DNA from 3 places in the Streptomyces sp. NBC_00252 genome. Region 2 is predicted to be linked to each of the others. Evidence: riboswitches for the same ligand, from Rfam matches in the RefSeq annotation. Region 2 holds a riboswitch; each other region holds the start of a gene.
The links. A riboswitch is a leader RNA that binds a small molecule or an ion and turns the genes downstream of it on or off. The one in region 2 is predicted to bind cobalamin.

Region 1: another riboswitch for cobalamin. It lies ahead of OHT77_RS16140 (ribonucleoside-diphosphate reductase subunit alpha); the one in region 2 lies ahead of metE (5-methyltetrahydropteroyltriglutamate--homocysteine S-methyltransferase).
Region 3: another riboswitch for cobalamin. It lies ahead of OHT77_RS34145 (cobalamin biosynthesis protein); the one in region 2 lies ahead of metE (5-methyltetrahydropteroyltriglutamate--homocysteine S-methyltransferase).

What each region holds. Positions count from the first base shown of each region.
Region 1 covers NZ_CP108087.1:3,756,223-3,762,509, reverse strand. The annotation lists gene OHT77_RS16140 (ribonucleoside-diphosphate reductase subunit alpha) at 1-2,131, opposite strand, end outside; cobalamin riboswitch at 2,256-2,379, opposite strand; gene OHT77_RS16135 (GNAT family N-acetyltransferase) at 2,432-2,938, opposite strand; gene mctP (monocarboxylate uptake permease MctP) at 3,085-4,695, opposite strand; gene OHT77_RS16125 (DUF3311 domain-containing protein) at 4,692-4,955, opposite strand; gene OHT77_RS16120 (YbdD/YjiX family protein) at 5,082-5,294, opposite strand; gene OHT77_RS16115 (carbon starvation CstA family protein) at 5,266-6,287, opposite strand, start outside.
Region 2 covers NZ_CP108087.1:2,277,453-2,283,739, forward strand. The annotation lists gene scpA (methylmalonyl-CoA mutase) at 1-575, shown strand, start outside; gene meaB (methylmalonyl Co-A mutase-associated GTPase MeaB) at 572-1,555, shown strand; cobalamin riboswitch at 1,617-1,816, shown strand; gene metE (5-methyltetrahydropteroyltriglutamate--homocysteine S-methyltransferase) at 1,967-4,285, shown strand; gene OHT77_RS09915 (histidine phosphatase family protein) at 4,391-4,975, shown strand; gene OHT77_RS09920 (polysaccharide deacetylase family protein) at 5,162-5,896, shown strand; gene OHT77_RS09925 (DUF2278 family protein) at 5,960-6,287, opposite strand, start outside.
Region 3 covers NZ_CP108087.1:7,687,425-7,693,711, forward strand. The annotation lists gene cobN (cobaltochelatase subunit CobN) at 1-438, opposite strand, end outside; gene OHT77_RS34140 (cobyric acid synthase) at 435-1,946, opposite strand; gene OHT77_RS34145 (cobalamin biosynthesis protein) at 1,943-2,884, opposite strand; cobalamin riboswitch at 2,983-3,125, opposite strand; gene OHT77_RS34150 (hypothetical protein) at 3,261-3,482, opposite strand; gene OHT77_RS34155 (inorganic phosphate transporter) at 3,515-4,783, opposite strand; gene OHT77_RS34160 (lysozyme) at 4,952-5,779, opposite strand; gene OHT77_RS34165 (class II aldolase/adducin family protein) at 6,249-6,287, shown strand, end outside.

The sequences.
Region 1 (6,287 bases), 1.5 Mb from region 2:
GCTGGGGGATCTCCCACGCCGTGCGGTACAGGGCGCGCACGTCCGCCGGGATCCAACTGAACGCCTGCACCGAGCCGTTGGCCTCGCGCAGCGCCTCGCGGGTGCGGGCGTCCCACACGCCGAGCTGCTTCAGCTCGTCGACCAGGTAGGAGTTGACCTGGAGGAACTCGCCGGAGAGCGTCTCGCGCTTGAACAGGTTGGAGACCTGCGGCTCGATGCACTCGTAGACGCCCGCGATCGAGGCGATGGTGGCCGTCGGGGCGATGGCCAGCAGGAGTGAGTTGCGCATGCCCGTCCGGGCGATACGTTCCCGCAGGGCCGCCCAGCGCTCCGGCCAGGTCAGGTCGACGCCGTAGTGGTCGGGGTGCAGGACGCCGCGGGCCGTACGGGTCTTCTCCCAGGCGGGCAACGGGCCGTTGCGCTCGGCGAGTTCGGCGGACGCCTCGTACGCGGCGAGCATGATGCGCTCGGCGATGCGGGTGGAAAGGGCCTGCGCCTGCGGGGAGTCGAAGGGGACGCGCAGCTTGAAGAAGACGTCCTGGAGGCCCATCGCGCCGAGGCCGACCGGACGCCAGCGGGCGTTGGAGCGGCCCGCCTGCTCGGTCGGGTAGAAGTTGATGTCGACCACGCGGTCCAGGAAGGTGACGGCGGTGCGGACCGTCTCGTCCAGCCGCTCCCAGTCGATGTCGCCGTTCGCTTGGTCCACGAACGCGCCGAGGTTCACCGAGCCGAGGTTGCAGACCGCGGTCTCGCCGTCGTCCGTGACCTCCAGGATCTCCGTGCAGAGGTTGGAGGAGTGGACCGTGTGGCCCGGCTCGGCCGTCTGGTTGGCGGTGCGGTTGGCCGCGTCCTTGAAGGTCATCCAGCCGTTGCCGGTCTGCGCGAGGGTGCGCATCATGCGGCCGTAGAGGTCACGGGCCGGGATGGTCTTCTTCGCCAGGCCCCGCGCCTCCGCCTCGCGGTACGCGGCGTCGAACTCGTCGCCCCACAGGTCGACCAGCTCGGGCACGTCGGCGGGGGAGAACAGCGACCACTCGCCGTCCGCGTTCACCCGGCGCATGAACTCGTCCGGGATCCAGTGCGCGAGGTTCAGGTTGTGCGTACGGCGGGCGTCCTCACCGGTGTTGTCCCGCAGCTCCAGGAACTCCTCGATGTCGGAGTGCCAGGTCTCCAGGTACACCGCGGCGGCACCCTTGCGCCGGCCGCCCTGGTTCACCGCGGCGACCGAGGCGTCCAGCGTCTTCAGGAACGGGACGATGCCGTTCGAGTGGCCGTTGGTGCCGCGGATCAGCGAACCCCGGCTGCGGATACGGGAGTACGACAGCCCGATGCCGCCGGCGTGCTTCGAGAGGCGGGCCACCTGGTGGTAGCGGTCGTAGATGGAGTCCAGCTCGTCCAGCGGGGAGTCGAGGAGGTAGCAGGACGACATCTGGGGGTGCCGCGTACCGGAGTTGAAGAGCGTGGGGGAGGACGGGAGGTAGTCCAGGCGGCTCATCAGGCGGTAGAGCGCGGCGACCTCGTCCAGGGCGCGGACGCTGTCGTCCTCGGCGAGGCCGGCCGCGACCCGGAGCATGAAGTGCTGGGGGGTCTCGATGACCTTGCGGGTGATCGGGTGCCGCAGCAGGTAGCGGCTGTACAGGGTGCGCAGGCCGAAGTAGCCGAAGCGGTCGTCGGCCCCGGTGTCGATCAGCGCGTCCAGGCGGGCCGCGTGCAGCGTCGCGAACTCGGCGGTGCGGTCCGCGATGAGGCCCTCGCGGTGGCCCACGGCGACGGACTCGGTGAAGCTCGTGACGCCCTGGGAGGTGGCCTCGGCGGCGATGCTGATCGTCAGCAGCCGGGCGGCGAGCCGGGAGTAGACGGGGTCCTCGGAGATGAGGCCGGCGGCCGCCTCCGTGGCCAGCTCGCGCAGTTCCGCCACGTCCGCCTGGGCGGACCGGCCGCGCAGGGTGGCGGCGGCGACCCGGCCCGGGTCGGCGTCGGGGAGGTCGGCGGTCAGCTCGGTCAGGGTCCGCAGGATCGCGGTACCGGGACCGTCGGCTCCGGGAACGGCCGTTCCGGGAACGTCGGTTCCGGGGACGATCGTGGCGGTTGCCCGGTTCGCTGATGCCGGCTCTGCTGGCGCGATGGTCACGGTGGGGCTCTCCCTCGCTCGGCACGGGGCCTCGCTGAGGGCAGGCGGCAGCACACGAGCGCACGGGGCGTCGCGTCCACCGGCCCACTCCACGAGGCCCGGACGTCATGCGCGCGGCCGGGTGGCCGCACGCGCGCCGTCGGCAGGTCCTCGGACTGGCCATGTGCGGATATGCGCACAAGTACACCGTTGCGGGACAGTTCCGGATTCGCACCGGATTCCCCTGCGGCGACAGCGAGCATGAGCATACATCTTGTGCTCGCCTGTCACATCACCACCAGATGTTGTGTCGCGGTGGTTTCAGAGTGTCAGCTCATAGGTGAGCAGAGTGAGATCGTCCAGGTGCGGCACGGGATTCCAGTCGCGGTCGGGGGTGCGGGTGAAGCCCAGGCGTTCGTAGATGCGGTGGGCCGCGTGCATGGAGGGCTGGGTGGAGAGGACCACGGCCGTGCAGCCCTCCGTGGCCCGGGCGCGGTCGATGCAGGCGCGGACCAGGGCCTCGCCCGCGCCTCTGCCCCGGGCGGTGCGGGCGATGGCGAGGGCGCGGATCTCTGTCTCGCCGGGGCGGGCTATGTCGGCGACGGGGCCGGGGCCGGGGACGAAGGTGACGCCGCCGAGGAGGTGGTCGCCGTCCACCGCGACGAGGACCTCCGCGGTGGCTGCGCGGGTTGCCACGTCCTTCAGTACGTCGAGGTAGGGGTCGCTGTCGCCGTAGTCGAGGAGACCGTCCTGCAGGTAGGCCTGCGCCGTGATGGTGCCGAGGTCTTCGTATTCGGTGGGGACCGCTCGGCGGATGAGGATGTCCATGGGGGTCAGTGTGTACGAACAGCGGGCCGCCGAGTGACTTGCTTTTCGGTGGCCCGCTGCGGGTTCGTCGTGGCTGGGCGCGCCCGCGCGGCGGAGCCGCACATGGACACAGTCCCGCGCCCCTGGGTGGGGATGGTCAGCCTGCGTTAATGGGTTGCTCCCGCTGTTGCCGGAGGGAGTTCTACCTCTACGCCCGGGTCGCCCGCGTCGGCCGTGTAGTCGCCGGGGTTGGTCTCGTCCACGCCCTCCGGCACCTTGAAGGCCTTCAGGGCGAAGGTGAGGACCACCGTGACCACGACGTTCATGACGAACGCCGTGAGGCCGATGTAGCCGATCTCGCCGATGCCGGGGATCTCCTTGGACGAGCCGCCGAAGTGGTCCTGGGTGGGGGAGGCCACGCCGTAGGCCGCGAGGGTGCCGTAGATCATGCCGACGGCCCAGCCGGCGAGGAGGGCCCAGCGGTGGAACCAGCGGGTGAAGAGGCCGCCGACCAGGGCCGGGAAGGTCTGGAGGATCCAGATGCCGCCCAGGAGCTGGAAGTTGATGGCGACCGTCTTGTCCATCGTCAGGACGAAGGCCAGGGCACCGACCTTCACCAGGAGCGAGACGATCTTGGAGACCTTCGTCTCCTGGGCCGGGGTCGCGTCCGGCTTGATGAAGTCCTTGTAGATGTTGCGGGTGAAGAGGTTCGCCGCCGCGATGGACATGATGGCGGCCGGCACGAGCGCGCCGATGCCGATCGCCGCGAACGCCACGCCCGCGAACCAGTCCGGGAACATGTTCTCGAACAGCTGCGGGATCGCCAACTGGCCGTTGGTGACCTTGACTCCGGCCGCGATCGCCATGAAGCCGAGCAGCGCGAGCAGGCCCAGCATCAGTGAATACAGCGGCAGGATCGTGGTGTTGCGGCGGATCACGTTGCGGCTCTTCGAGGAGAGCGTCGCGGTGATCGAGTGCGGATACATGAACAGGGCCAGCGCCGAGCCCAACGCCAGTGTGGCGTACGTCCATTGGCCCGCCGGCGCGGGGACGAGCCCGCCCGCTCCCGCCGCCTTGAACTTGGCGCCGGCCGCGCTGAAGATGTCGTCGAACCCGCCGAGCTTGATCGGGATGTAGATGATCGCCACCGCGATGACGATGTAGATCAGGCCGTCCTTCACGAACGCGATCAGCGCGGGTGCGCGGAGCCCGGACGAGTAGGTGTACGCGGCCAGCACGGCGAACGCGATGAGCAGCGGCAGGTCCTTCACGAACCAGTTGGAGTCGGCGCCGCCGCCCACGCCCATGACGTCCAGCACGGCCTGGATGCCGACCAACTGGAGCGCGATGTACGGCATGGTCGCGAGGATGCCGGTGATCGCCACCGCCAGCGACAGGCTCTTCGAGCCGAAGCGCCCGCGCACGAAGTCCGAGGTCGTCACGTACCCGTGCTTGTGCGACACCGACCAGAGGCGGGGCAGGAACGTGAAGATCAGCGGGTAGACGAGGATCGTGTACGGCACCGCGAAGAAGCCGGCCGCGCCCGCCGCGTAGACCGCCGCCGGGACCGCCACGAAGGTGTACGCCGTGTAGAGGTCGCCGCCGAGCAGGAACCAGGTGACCCAGGTGCCGAACGACCGTCCGCCCAGGCCCCATTCGTCGAGGCTGTGCTCGTTGTCGGCCCGGCGCCAGCGCGCGGCCAGGAAGCCCAGGACCGTGACGGCCAGGAAGAAGAAGATGAAGACGCCGAGGGCGACGCCGTTCACGCCGTCTTTCACCGGTTGCCTCCCTGGCGGGTCCGCTGGTCGCGCTGCCACAGCTTGTAGGCGGTCATCGTCAGCACGGTCGAGATCAGCACCCAGAGCATCTGGTACCAGTAGAAGAACGGGACGCCGATGAACGTGGGGTCGACCTTCGTGTAGGAGCCGACCCAGAGCAGGGCCACGAACGGCGCGACGAGACACACGGCGATGACGACACGGGCCGGCGTCACCACCGGCAGGCCCGCTTCGGGCGGAACTTCGGGCACATCTGACATTTCTCGGCTCCGTCCCCACGCTGATCACCTGTGTAATGCGCAGGCAATCTAGGTCACGGCGTCACCGCCGCGAAAGACCTCGTCCGCATATCGTCATGTCGATTCGGTGAAGGCCCGACATCGGTGTCAGCAGCACCGGAATCCCTGGCGCGGATCGGCCTCCTGGCGGGCGGTCCGCAGGCGTTCGAAGTCACGGCGGTCCGGGACGTCGGCGTCCGGGTGGTCCCGGCGGACGTGTGCGACATACCGGTCGTACGCCGACTCGTCCATCAACTCCCGGACGTACCACCGCACTCCGCGGATCGCCCGGCTAGCCGCCCGCGTCAGCGCCGACCGCATCGCGGGCCGCCTCCTCCTTCTCCTCGCGGGTCGGGACCAGCCCGGCCGGTGCCGTGATGTTCGACCGGACGTACGGCGTCTCGCTCAGGGTGGAGAGCGCGGGGCGGCGGACGTGGCGGACGCAGACCCGGAGCGCGTCCGCGATCACGACCACCACGAGCACCGCGAGAATGGCCGAAAGTACCCCGTCCACCGTGGAGTTGGTGACGACGGTCCGCATGTCGTCCATGGACCTGGCGGGCGGCAGCACCCTGCCCGCGTCGATCGCGTCCTGGAACACGGACCGCTGCTTGAAGAAACCGACCTTCGGGTCGCCGGAGAACACCTTCTGCCAGCTCGCGGTGAGGGTGACCGTCGCGTCCCAGGCGAGCGGAATCCCGGTGATCCAGGCCCACTTGAGGCGTCCGGACTTCACCAGGAGGGTGGTGCAGACGGCCAGTGCGACGGCCGCGAGGAGCTGGTTGGCGATGCCGAAGATCGGGAAGAGCTGGTTGATCCCGCCGAGGGGTTCGTGGACGCCGACCCAGAGGAAGTAGCCCCACAGGGCGCAGACCACGGCGCTGGTCAGGGCCAGCCCCGGGCACCAACTCACGTTCCTGAAAGGCCGGTAGAGGTTTCCCAGCGCGTCCTGGAGCATGAACCGGCCCACGCGGGTGCCCGCGTCCAGCGCGGTCAGGATGAACAGCGCCTCGAACATGATCGCGAAGTGGTACCAGAAGGCGCGCAGGCTCCCGCCGGTCACCTTGGCGAAGATCTCCGAGACGCCGACCGCGAGGGTGGGCGCGCCGCCGGTGCGGGACAGCAGGCTCGCCTCGTCGACGTTCTTCGCGGCCTGCGCGAGGTCGGCGGGGGAGATGTGGTAGCCCCAACTGCCCACCACCTGCGAGGCGTTCTGCACGGTGGTGCCGATCGCGCCGGAGGGGGCGTTCATCGCGAAGTACAGCCCTGGGTCGATGATGCTCGCGGCGACCAGTGCCATGACGGCGACGGAGG
Region 2 (6,287 bases):
GCGCGAAGGCGACGGTCGGCGAGATCTCCGACGCGCTGGAGAAGGTGTACGGGCGGCACGCGAGCCAGATCCGTACGATCTCCGGTGTGTACCGCACCGAAGCCGGCGAGTCCCCGTCCGTCGAGCGCACCCGCGCCCTCGTGGCCGAGTTCGAGGAGGCCGAGGGCCGCCGCCCCCGCATCCTGGTCGCCAAGATGGGCCAGGACGGCCACGACCGCGGCCAGAAGGTGATCGCCACCGCCTTCGCCGACCTCGGCTTCGACGTCGACGTCGGCCCGCTGTTCCAGACCCCCGGCGAGGTGGCCCGCCAGGCCGTCGAGGCGGACGTCCACATCGTCGGGGTCTCGTCCCTCGCCGCCGGACACCTCACCCTCGTACCGGCGTTGAAGGAATCGCTCGCCGAGGAGGGCCGGGAGGACATCATGATCGTGGTCGGCGGCGTGATCCCCCCGCAGGACGTCCCCACCCTGCTGGAGATGGGCGCGGCGGCCGTGTTCCCGCCCGGGACGGTGATCCCGGACGCGGCCTACGACCTGGTGCGGCGACTGGCCACCGACCTCGGGCACACCCTGTGATCGAGCTCGACACCTATGTGAAGGGCGTCCTCGACGGCAAGCGGGCCCTCGTGGCCCGCGCCATCACCCTCGTCGAGTCGACGAAGCCCCAACACCGGCTCATGGCGCAGGAGTTGCTGACCGAACTCCTCCCGCACAGCGGCCGGGCCCGCCGCATCGGCATCAGCGGTGTGCCCGGCGTCGGCAAGTCGACCTTCATCGACGCGTTCGGCACGCTGCTGACCTCGCTGGGTTTCCGGGTCGCGGTCCTCGCCGTCGACCCGTCGTCGACCCGCACCGGAGGCTCGATCCTCGGCGACAAGACCCGCATGGAACGCCTCGCCGTCGACCCGGCTGCCTTCGTCCGCCCCTCCCCCACCGCCGGCACGCTGGGCGGCGTCGCGAAGGCGACCCGCGAGTCCATCGTGGTCATGGAAGCGGCGGGCTACGACGTCGTCCTCGTCGAGACGGTGGGCGTGGGCCAGTCGGAGACAGCGGTGGCCAACATGGTCGACTCCTTCCTCCTGTTGACCCTGGCCCGCACCGGCGACCAACTGCAGGGCATCAAGAAGGGCGTCCTGGAACTGGCCGACGTCATCGCCGTCAACAAGGCGGACGGCCCGCACGAGCGCGACGCGAAAAGCGCGGCCCGCGAACTGGCAGGCGCCCTGCGGCTGATGCACCCCGCCGACGCGGCCTGGACCCCGCCGGTCCTGAGCTGCAGCGCCCGCGAGGGCAGCGGCCTCGACACGGTCTGGGAACGCCTCGAACAACACCGCTCCCTGCTGGAGTCCACCGGCCGCCTGGCCGCGAAGCGCAGCGAGCAACAGGTGGACTGGACCTGGACGATGGTCCGAGAAGAACTCCTGGGCCGCCTGCACGCCAACCCGTCGGTCCGCGCCCTGGCCCCGGATCTGGAACGCCAGGTACGGGAGGGCGAGTTGACAGCGACCTTGGCGGCTGAGCAGATCCTGCGAGCATTTGGCACGCCGCCAAGCTGAACCTCCGAGCCGCGGACAGGAAATCGACGCACCCAGCCCCCACCCCGTAGGCTGGCCGACGCAGCTGGTTCGCCCCGTCACCCAGACGGACGCGTCGCAAGAGGGAACCCGGTGAAACTCCGGGACTGCCCCGCAGCGGTAAGCGGGAACGACCGCCGTCATACGCACTGGGCCCACACCAGGACCTGGGAAGCGACGGCCAGTAGGTGTCCTCCGGTCACACAGGAGGACGTGCCCGCAAGTCCGAAGACCTGCCACCTGCCCGCACGCGAAGCATTCGCGCGCGGAATCCCGGTGACCTCGTGGGCGGGTCGGCGTACACACGGGCGGTGACCACCCCCCGGTCTACGAACCTTCGCGCTCACGTCCCGCCACCGGGATCCAGGGAGATATCTCGCGAAGGAGATTTCCGTGACAGCGAAGTCCGCAGCCGCGGCAGCACGGTCGACCGTGTACGGCTATCCCCGTCAGGGCCAGGGCCGGGAACTGAAGAAGGCCATCGAGGGCTACTGGAAGGGCCGCGTCGACGCCGACGCCCTCCGGACCACCGCCGCCGAACTGCGCCGCACGAACTGGCAGCACCTGACCGACGCTGGCATCCACGAGGTGCCCACCGGCGACTTCTCGTACTACGACCATGTGCTGGACACCAGCGTCATGGTCGGCGCGATCCCCGCCCGCCACCGCGCCGCCGTCGAACTCGACGCGCTGGACGGGTACTTCGCGATGGCGCGCGGCACGCAGGACGTGGCGCCGCTGGAGATGACGAAGTGGTTCGACACCAACTACCACTATCTGGTGCCCGAGTTGGGCCCGGGTACGGTGTTCACCGCCGACTCCACCAAGCAGGTCTCGGAGTTGAAGGAGGCCCTCACGCTGGGCCTCACCGCCCGTCCGGTGCTCGTCGGCCCGATCACCTACCTCCTGCTCGCCAAGCCCGCCCCGGGTGTCGCGGCCGACTTCGAACCGCTGACCCTCCTGGACCGCCTGCTGCCGGTGTACGCCGAGGTCCTCGCCGACCTGCGCGCGGCGGGCGCGGAGTGGGTGCAGCTGGACGAGCCCGCTCTCGTCCAGGACCGCACCCCCGCCGAACTGAACGCCGCCATGCGCGCCTATCGCGACCTCGGGGGGCTCACCGACCGGCCGCAAATCCTGGTCGCGTCCTACTTCGACCGGCTCGGCGAGGCGCTGCACGTCCTCGCCAAGGCGCCGGTGGAGGGGCTCGCGCTCGACTTCACCGAGGCCGCGGCCGCCAACCTGGACGACCTGGCCGCGGCGGGCGGTCTCCCCGGCAAGCGGCTCGTCGCCGGTGTCGTCAACGGCCGTAACGTCTGGGTCAACGACCTCACCAAGTCCCTCGCCACACTGGGCACGTTGCTCGGTCTCGCCGAGCGGGTCGACGTGGCCGCCTCGTGCTCGCTGCTCCATGTGCCGCTCGACGCCGCGGCCGAGCGGGACATCGAGCCGCAGATCCTGCGCTGGCTGGCGTTCGCACGGCAGAAGACGGCCGAGATCGTCACCCTCGCCAAGGGCCTGGCGCAGGGCACCGACACGATCGCCGCCGAACTCGCCGCCAACCGGGCCGACTTGGCCTCCCGCGCAGGTTCGGCCCTCACCAGCGACCCCGCCGTACGGGCACGGGCCGCCGCCGTCACCGATGCGGACGCGCGCCGCTCCCGGCCGTACGACGAGCGGACGGCGGCCCAGCGGGCGCATCTCGGGCTGCCGCCGCTGCCGACGACCACCATCGGGTCGTTCCCGCAGACAGCCGAACTCCGCACCGCGCGGGCCGACTTGAGGGCCCGGCGGATCGACAGGGCCGGGTACGAGGAGCGGATCAGGGCGGAGATCCAGGAGGTCATCTCGTTCCAGGAGAAGACCGGCCTCGACGTCCTCGTGCACGGCGAGCCCGAACGCAACGACATGGTCCAGTACTTCGCCGAGCAGCTGACGGGCTACCTCGCCACCCAGCACGGCTGGGTCCAGTCGTACGGCACCCGGTACGTCCGTCCGCCGATCCTGGCCGGCGACATCTCTCGCCCGGAGCCGATGACGGTGCGCTGGACGACGTACGCCCAGTCGCTCACCGGTCGTCCGGTCAAGGGGATGCTCACCGGACCGGTCACCATGCTCGCCTGGTCCTTCGTCCGCGACGACCAGCCGCTCGACGACACCGCACGGCAGGTCGCCCTCGCCCTGCGCGACGAGGTCAACGACCTTGAGGCGGCGGGGACTTCGGTCATCCAGGTCGACGAACCCGCGCTGCGTGAGACCCTGCCGTTGCGCGCCGCGGACCGGGAGGCGTATCTCGCCTGGGCCACGGAGGCGTTCCGGCTGACCACCGCCGGGGTCCGGCCGGAGACGCAGGTCCACACGCACATGTGCTACGCGGAGTTCGGCGACATCGTGCAGGCCATCGACGACCTCGACGCGGACGTCATCAGCCTGGAGGCGGCCCGCTCGCACATGCAGGTGGCCCGCGAGCTGGCCGAGCACGGTTATCCGCGCGAGGCGGGACCCGGTGTCTACGACATCCACTCCCCGCGCGTGCCGAGCGCGGACGAGGCAGCGGCCTTGCTGCGCAAGGGACTTGAGGCCATTCCGGCCGAGCGGCTGTGGGTCAACCCGGACTGCGGTCTGAAGACGCGCGGCTGGCCGGAGACCCGGGCGTCCCTCGAGAACCTGGTCGCCGCGGCCCGCACGGTCCGGGCGGAGCTGGCCGGGTCCTGAGCCGATGGTGGCGGGGGCGGCCGGGAGAGCACCCTCCCGGCCGCCTCCGCCGTGAGGTGCGTGGGAGACGATGACCCGCACAGCCCGGAGAACTGGAGCGATCACGTGACCAGCCGCATCACCTTGATCTCGCCTGCGATGAACCGGTCCCTGCGGGAGACCCGGTTCGACGGCGGGTGCTCGCTCGACCCGAGTGGTGCGGCGCGGGCCGCGTCCGTCGCCGGTTCGCTCCGCTCGGTTGACCGGGTGCTGGTCTCGCCCACTGTGCGGTGCCGGGAGACCGCGTCGGCGTTGGGGCTGTCGGCCGTCGTGGAGCCGGAGTTGGCGGGGCTGGACGTGGGGCGGTGGCGGGGACTGACGCTTGACGAGGTGATGGGGCGTGAGCCGGACGCGGTGATGGGGTGGCTGACCGATCCGGATGCGGTGCCGCATGGCGGGGAGTCCGTGCGGGGGCTCTGCGAGCGGGCTGTGCGGTGGCTCGATGTGGCGGGTGGGTTTGAGGGGCGGACGCTTGCGGTGGTCGAGCCGGAGTTTGTGCGGGCTGTTGTGGTTGCCGTTCTCGGTGCGTCTGGTGAGGCGTTCTGGCGGCTTGATGTGGTGCCGTTGAGCGCGACCGACGTCAGTGGGCGGGGTGGGCGGTGGAATGTGCGGGTCGGGCGGGAGCTGGGGGGTGTTGAAGGCTCCGTTTGAGCTGTTGTTGTCCGGCTGACGGTCGGTGGGGGCTGGTCGCGCAGTTCCCCGCGCCCCGGAAAAGCGACCGGGACCGCCCCGCTATACACTGCGTATATACTCGGTGTGTATAGTCATAACATGTCAACTTTGAGGTCGCTGCGTAAGAAGAGGGAAAGAAGCCGGGGCGGGTTGCGTGGTGTCGGCATGTTCCTGGTGGGGCTTGCGGTGGTGCTGGCTTCCAGTGGGTGTGGCAGGGGGGATACGACCGCGCCGGCCGCCGCCCGTGGGGAGGGTAGGGCGGGTGTCGCGCAGGCGCGTTTCGGGGCGGTGGACTGCCGGGAGGTGAAGTGCATCGCGCTCACCTTCGACGCCGGGCCCAGTGAGAACTCGGCGCGGTTGCTGGATGTGCTGAAGGAGAAGAAGGTTCCGGCGACCTTCTTCCTGCTCGGCAAGCGGCACATCGAGAAGTACCCGGAGCTGGTCGCGCGCATGGCGGCCGAGGGGCACGAGGTGGCCAGCCACACCTGGGACCACAAGATCCTGACCCGAATAACCCCCGCGCAGATACGCGACGAACTGGAACGCACGGACACCGCGATAGAGCGCATCACCGGCAAGCGGCCCACGCTGATGCGCCCGCCGCAGGGCCGTACCAACGACACCGTGCACAAGATCTGCCGGGAGCTGGGCCTCTCGGAGGTCCTGTGGAGCGTCACCGCGAAGGACTACGCGACCACCGACTCCGCGCTCATCACCAAGCGCGTCCTCGCCCAGGCCTCCCGCGACGGCATCATCCTGCTGCACGACCTGTACCAGGGCACCGTGCCCGCCGTCCCCGGCATCATCGACGCGCTGAAGGAGCGGGGGTACGTGTTCGTGACCGTGCCGCAGCTGCTCGCGCCGGGGCACGCCGAGCCGGGGAAGGTCTACCGTCCCTGACGAACCGGGTCGGGGTGACTTGTTCTCCAACCAGGCAACTTCTGTGCCGTGCAGGTCAGTTGGTCAGAAGACGACCGTCCAGCCTTCGCGGGCGGCCTGGTCCGCTGTGTACGAGACGCCGTGCACCTTCAGGCCGTTGGCGTCGAGGAGGGTGATCTCGCCGCCTTGGTTGCCCAGTTGGACGCCGCCGGTGAGCGGGACAAGCAGGGTGGCACCCGGGGCGAGGGGGCCGGGCGGTACCGCGCAGGAGTGGCCGAGCCGGTCCCGGACGCGCCAGCCGGCCGGGTCGAGCGGGTCGGGTGAGGCGTTGAGCAGGGTGACGCTTTCCAACTCGGGCGCCGGGCCACGGGGGTTGACCAGGGCCGCCACCACCCGGACGGGCTGGCTGCCG
Region 3 (6,287 bases), 5.4 Mb from region 2:
GGCGCGCTCGCCGTGGACGCCGAACTCGGCCGTCTTTCGGGGCTCTTCGAAGCCCTCGCCGGTGAGCAGCACGGTGTCCGAGAGGAACCGGGCCAGCTCGGTGAGGTTGTCGGGGCCGCCCTCGACGAGATAGCGCAGTGCCTCGGCGACCACACCGGCCGGTACCGACGACTCGGCCATCAACTCCGCGTCGGGGACGCTCTCTCCGCCCAGCAGCACGGTCGGGATGCCCGAGGCCCTGAGCGCGGCGAGCCCGTCCTCCCAGGCGCGCTTGCCGCCGAGCAGTCGTACGACGGCGATGTCCGCACCGGAGATCAGGGCGGGGAGATCCTCCGCCGCGTCCACCCGGGACGGGTTGCCGATCCGGTACGCGGCGCCGGAGGCGCGGGCCGCCAGCAGATCCGTGTCGGCGGTCGACAACAACAACACTGTGCTCATGCGGGCGCTCCCGGTGGAATGAAAGGCAGTCCTTGCGGCGCGCCGGACTCGATGAGTCGCCAGAGCGCGTCCGTGTCCGCGTGCTGTTCGATGAGGTCGCCGAGCCGGTCGAGCTGCTCCTCGCGCAGCGCGGCGAACGACGTGTCGGGCGCCGGCACGAACCGGCGGCCCGCGGCGGCGGCCACCTCGCGCAGGAACGCCCGCCGGAACCCGTCCGACTCCAGCGAGCCGTGCCAGTGGGTGCCCCAGGTCTGACCGACCCGGCACCCGTCCAAGAAGGCTTCTCCGCCGGTCAGTCGGGCGACCCCGTGATGGATCTCGTACCCCTCGACCGGCTCGCCGAGGGCTTCGCCGACGGGCCGGGTGAGGGTCTTCTCGCGCGCGAACCGCACGCGCACCGGCAGGAGTCCGAGGCCGTCGACCGAGCCCTGCCGGCTCTCGATCTCGTCGTCGATGTGCTCGCCGAGGATCTGGAAGCCGCCGCAGATGCCGAGGATCGGCCGCTGCTCGGCGGCCCGCCGGACCAGGGCGTCCCCAAGTCCCCGCTCCCGCAGCCACTCCAGCGCCTTCACCGTGCCCCGGGTGCCGGGGATGACGACGAGGTCCGCGTCGGCCAGCTCCTCCGGCCGGTCCACGAACCGCACCACGACGCCCGGTTCGGCGGCCAGCGCGTCCACATCGGTGAAGTTGGACATGAGGGGGATCGCGCAGACGGCGACCCGCAGCACGTCCTCGCCGACCGGCGGCGCGGTGGTCGACTCGCGCACGGTGCCGCGCAGCGAGATCCGCAGCCCGTCCTCCTCGTCGATCCCGAGCCCGTGCCGGAACGGCAGCACGCCGTACGTCCGCCGACCGGTGAGGCCGAGCAGCATCTCCAACCCCGGTTCCAGCAGCGACACATCACCCCGGAACTTGTTGACGAGGAACCCGGCGACGAACGCCTGGTCCTCGGGGCTCAGCAGCGCGACGGTCCCGAAGAAGGAGGCGAAGACGCCCCCGCGGTCGATGTCGCCGACGACGAGAACGGGCAGCTTCGCATTGCGCGCGATGCCCATGTTCACGATGTCGGTCCGCCGCAGATTGATCTCCGCGGGCGAACCGGCCCCCTCACAGATCACCGCGTCATACGTGCCCCGCAACTCGGCGAGACAGTCCAACACCGTGCCGAGCAGCGCCTCTTGACGCCCGCCGTGATAGCCGCGCGCACTCATCTCGCCAACCGGCCTGCCCATCAGGACCACTTGGCTGCTGCGGTCGCTGCCGGGCTTGAGGAGCACGGGGTTCATCAGCGCGGTCGGCTCGATCCGGCACGCCTGCGCCTGCATGGCCTGGGCCCGCCCGATCTCGGCACCCTCGCGCGTCACGAACGAGTTCAGGGACATGTTCTGCGCCTTGAACGGCGCGACCTTCACGCCCTGCCGCACCAGCCACCGGCAGATCCCGGCGGTGACGACACTCTTGCCGGCGTCCGAGGTGGTCCCGGCGACCAGCAGCCCGCCGCCGCTCATGAGGCACGTCCCTTCAGCAGCAGCCGCCCGGCGACGCTGACCCCGAGCGCGAGCAGACCGACGCGGCGGGACAGCCGTACGGCACGCGCGATGTCCGGTACGGCGACGGGGCGTCCGTCGCCGTTGAGCACGGGCCGGTGCTCGACCCGGCCGCCGTAGGAGAGGGTGCCGCCGAGCCGAACGCCGAGGGCGCCCGCGAAAGAGGCCTCCACCGGACCGGCGTTGGGGCTCGGGTGCTTGGGGGCGTCGGTGCGCCAGGCGCGGACGGCGCCGCGCGGGTCGCCGCCCGCGACGGTCGCGAGCGCTGCGGTGAGACGGGCGCCCGGCCAGCCGGCCACGTCGTCGAGGCGGGCCGAGGCCCAGCCGTAGCGGCGGTACCGGGCCGACTTGTGGCCGACCATCGCGTCCAGGGTGTTCACGGCGCGGAAGCCGAGCAGGCCCGGGACGCCGGCGATGCCGCCCCAGACCAAGGCGCCCACGACCGCGTCGGAGGTGTTCTCGGCGACCGACTCGACGACGGCCCGGGCGATCCCGTCCGCGTCGAGGGCCTGCGGGTCCCGCCCGCAGAGGTGGGGGAGGCGGGCCCGGGCGGCCTCGATGTCCCCGGCCTCCAGCGCGCGCCCGACGACCCCGGCCTCGCGCGCGAGGGAGGTCCCGCCGACGACGGCCCAGGTGGCGGCGGCGGTGAGCGCGACGGAAGCCGTACGGGAAGGTCGTAGGGCCGAAGTGGCCGCGGTGGCGAGGGCGATGGTGCCGCCTACGCACACGGCGGTGTGCAGGGCGCCCCAGCCTCGGTGGTCGCGCCACAGCAGGTGTTCCACGGCGCCGGCGGCACGGCCGAACGCGGCGACCGGATGCCCGCGGCGGGGATCGCCGAGCAGGTGGTCGCCGAGGAGGCCGGCGGCGGCGCCGTACGCGAAGACGCGATCGGCACGCATCGGCTCAGCCGATCGCCGGATCGGACACTGCGCTGGTGGTGGACCTCGAACGGCAGCCGAGCATGGCGATATGTCCTCACTCAGGGTGTCCACGCCCTGGTTCGACGAGACCGGCGGCGAGAGTTCCTGGCTCCCGGGGGTGTCTACCCCGGTGACAGTGGCGGGACCGCGCCGGATTCACACCGGCTTCCTCTTCTGCCGCCGTACATGGCTCCGGCAGTCCACCATGCTGTTGGAAGGGCCGTCAACTTGCTGTTGACCTGCGGGGACGGAGTGTGCTGAGGCCCACACACGAGGGGTCGGAGGGGTCACGCGCGTGTGGGGTGCGCGACGGCGATCCGTCCCGCACCCCACACCCGCGTCAACTGGCGGCCGGTCAGGCCACGATCAGATAGATCCCGTACGCCACCGCCGCCGCGCAGGCCGCGAAGCAGGCGTACGCGCCGGTCAGGGCGAGCGGCGCCGAGTCGCCCTGGGCGGTGGCCCGTTCGCGGCGCGAGAGGGCGGTGATGCCGAGGGTGAAGACGGCCACGAGGGCCACGGTGGTCACGAGGCTGACGCCGAAGACGGAGCCGAGGGCTGCCCAGTCGATGCTCATGCTGATTCGTTCCTTCTGCCTGGGGCGCGGGCTCAGACGGCGGCGGCCGGCGGGGCCGCCGGAGACGCCGGGGTCGTCGGGTCGGACGTGACGACGACGGGCGGCGAGGGGATCGTCGCCGTGAGGCCTTCGGAGAGGGCGACCGACGGGGGCGGCGGGGCGACGGCGGCGATCGCGGTGGTGACCACGCCGGCCGGCTCGTCGATCTCGTTGACGTTCGAGGCGTCGACGACCTGACGGCGGGACAGCACCCAGATGCCGGCGCTGGAGGCGACCAGGAAGACGGCCACCAGCGCGGTGCCCCAGTCGCCGAGGTCGGTCACGGACTCGGCGAGCGCGCCGACCAGCGCGGCGGCCGGCAGCGTGAGGCCCCAGGCGACGAACATCCGGGTCGCGGTCGACCAGCGGACGACCCCGCCCTTGCGGCCGAGGCCCGCGCCCATCACCGAACCGGAGACGGCGTGCGTGGTGGAGAGGGAGAAGCCGATGTGCGAGGAGGCCAGGATGACCGCCGCGGCGCTGGTCTGGGCGGCGAAGCCCTGCTGCGGCTGGAGGTCGGTGAGGCCCTTGCCCATCGTGCGGATGATGCGCCAGCCGCCGATGTACGTGCCCATCGCGATGGCGAGGCCCGCGGAGAGGATGACCCAGGTGGGCGGGTCGGAGTCGGGGGCGATCGAGCCGCCGGCGATCAGGGCCAGCGTGATGATGCCCATCGTCTTCTGCGCGTCGTTCGTGCCGTGGGCCAGCGAGACCAGTCCGGCGGAGGCGATCTGGCCGACACGGAAGCCCTTGTCGGCGGCCTTGCCGCCCGCGTTCTTGCCCAGCGCGTAGGAGAAGCGGGTGGCGAGCAGCGCGGCGACACCGGCGACGACCGGGGCCGCGAGTGCCGGCAGCAGCACCTTGGTGACCAGGACGTCACCGTGGACCGCGCCGGTCCCGGCGGAGGCGATGGTCGCGCCGATCAGACCGCCCATCAGGGCGTGCGAGGAACTGGACGGCAGCCCGACGAGCCAGGTCACCAGGTTCCAGAGGATCGCGCCGACCAGGGCGGCGAAGATGACCTCGGGCCGGATTCCGCTTTCGTCGACGAGTCCCTTGGAGATCGTGTTGGCGACCTCCACGGAGAGGAAGGCGCCCACGAGGTTGAGGGTGGCCGACATGGCCACCGCGACCTTGGGCTTGAGCGCACCGGTCGAGATGGTGGTGGCCATCGCGTTGGCGGTGTCGTGAAAACCGTTCGTAAAATCGAACGCGAGTGCGGTGATTACCACAATCGCGAGGATCAGCGAGAAGTTTTCCATTTACCCAGGCAATCGTTCGAGGTCATCGGCGCGTTGACCGTAGGCAACCTGAATGAACGGAAGATGAACTGAGGGGGTATCCGTGGTGACCGAATGCCTAGTGAATTGCCTGGTGGATTGCCTGGGCCGGCGCAGGGGGCGGCCTGGTTGCCGCCCGGTGGTTGCCGCCTAGTAGCCGCGGGCGAACTTCCGCAGTTGGGTCATCGATCCGTTGAAGAGATTCTGGTCACCCGGGAGGCTGCCGCTGTTGGCGTACTGCCAGAAGGTCCAGTACGACCATCCGGCGGGCAGGGCTCCGGCGGTCGCCGAACCGTGGCGGGCGATCCAGAGGGGGTGCGTCGAGGCGAAGGCGCCGCTGTTGCCCGTGCAGGTCTTCCACCACTGGGTGGTCGTGTAGATCACCGGGCGGCGGCCGGTCCGCCGGTTCACCTCGGCGCTGAACGCCTTGATCCAGTTGACCATGCCGGTCTTGCTCAGGCTGTAGCACGGGTGCTTCTTGTCGTACGGGTTCGTCTCGATGTCCAGCGCCGGCGGCAGCGTCCAGCCGTCCGCCTTCCAGCCGCCGCCGTGCGCCACGAAGTACCCGGCCTGGCTCGTGCCGGACGACTTGTTCGGCAGGGCGAAGTGGTAGGCGCCGCGGATGATGCCGGCCTTGCGGGCGCCGTCGTACTGCTGGCTGAAGTACGGGTTGCGGTACGTGGTGGACTCCGTCGCCTTGACGTAGACGAAGGACGCGCCTTTCGCCTTCGCGTTCGACCAGTTGACGCTCTTCTGGTGGGAGGAGACGTCGTGGCCCTTGGGGGAGCTCGCGGCGGTGGCCGGGGTGGTGGCGAGGGCGGTGGCGAGGGCCGCGGCGGTGAGGGTGGTGGAGAGGAGGCGGGGGGTGAGGGTGCTGGTGAGGCGCCGGGTGTGGGTGGGGTTCGGAGTGCAGGTGGGGCTCGGTGCGTGGATCGGGCTCGGTGCGTAGGTCGGGCTGGGTGTGTGGGTGCGGGCCATGTTTCCCCCGGGGGTGGTGGTGTGTACGGCGGGTCTCCCAGCGGGTGTTGGGAATCCGTCGCTGCCGGTCGGTCTCCAGTCGGGCGGCTGGAGTGGGCGGTTTATGCCCATATGTATCTTTCGGATCTATGGCTTCCGGCCTAAAGTGCCTTCGCTCGAACGTGGGTTGGATACCGGCTGAGAGGATCAGGGGATGGGTGAGCGACGGGTGGATCAGTGGGGTGGGCGGGGCGGCCGCGAGGGGGCGGGGAGTTCGGGGGAGGGCTCCGGGAGTGGGGGGAGTGCGGCGGGTTCGCGAGAGGTCCCGGGGAGTGCGGGGCGTTTGGGGGAGGGCCCGGGGAGCGCGGGGAGCTTGGGGAGTTCAGGGGACGCCCCGCGGAGTTCGGTGGAGACGCCGGGGAGTTCGGGCGAGACGTCGGGGAGTGCGCGGGACGCCCGGGGGAGTTCGGGCGAAGCGCGGGGCAGGAGTGTGCGGGCCGAGGAGGCGGACGCCTGGGGCGAGCTCGTC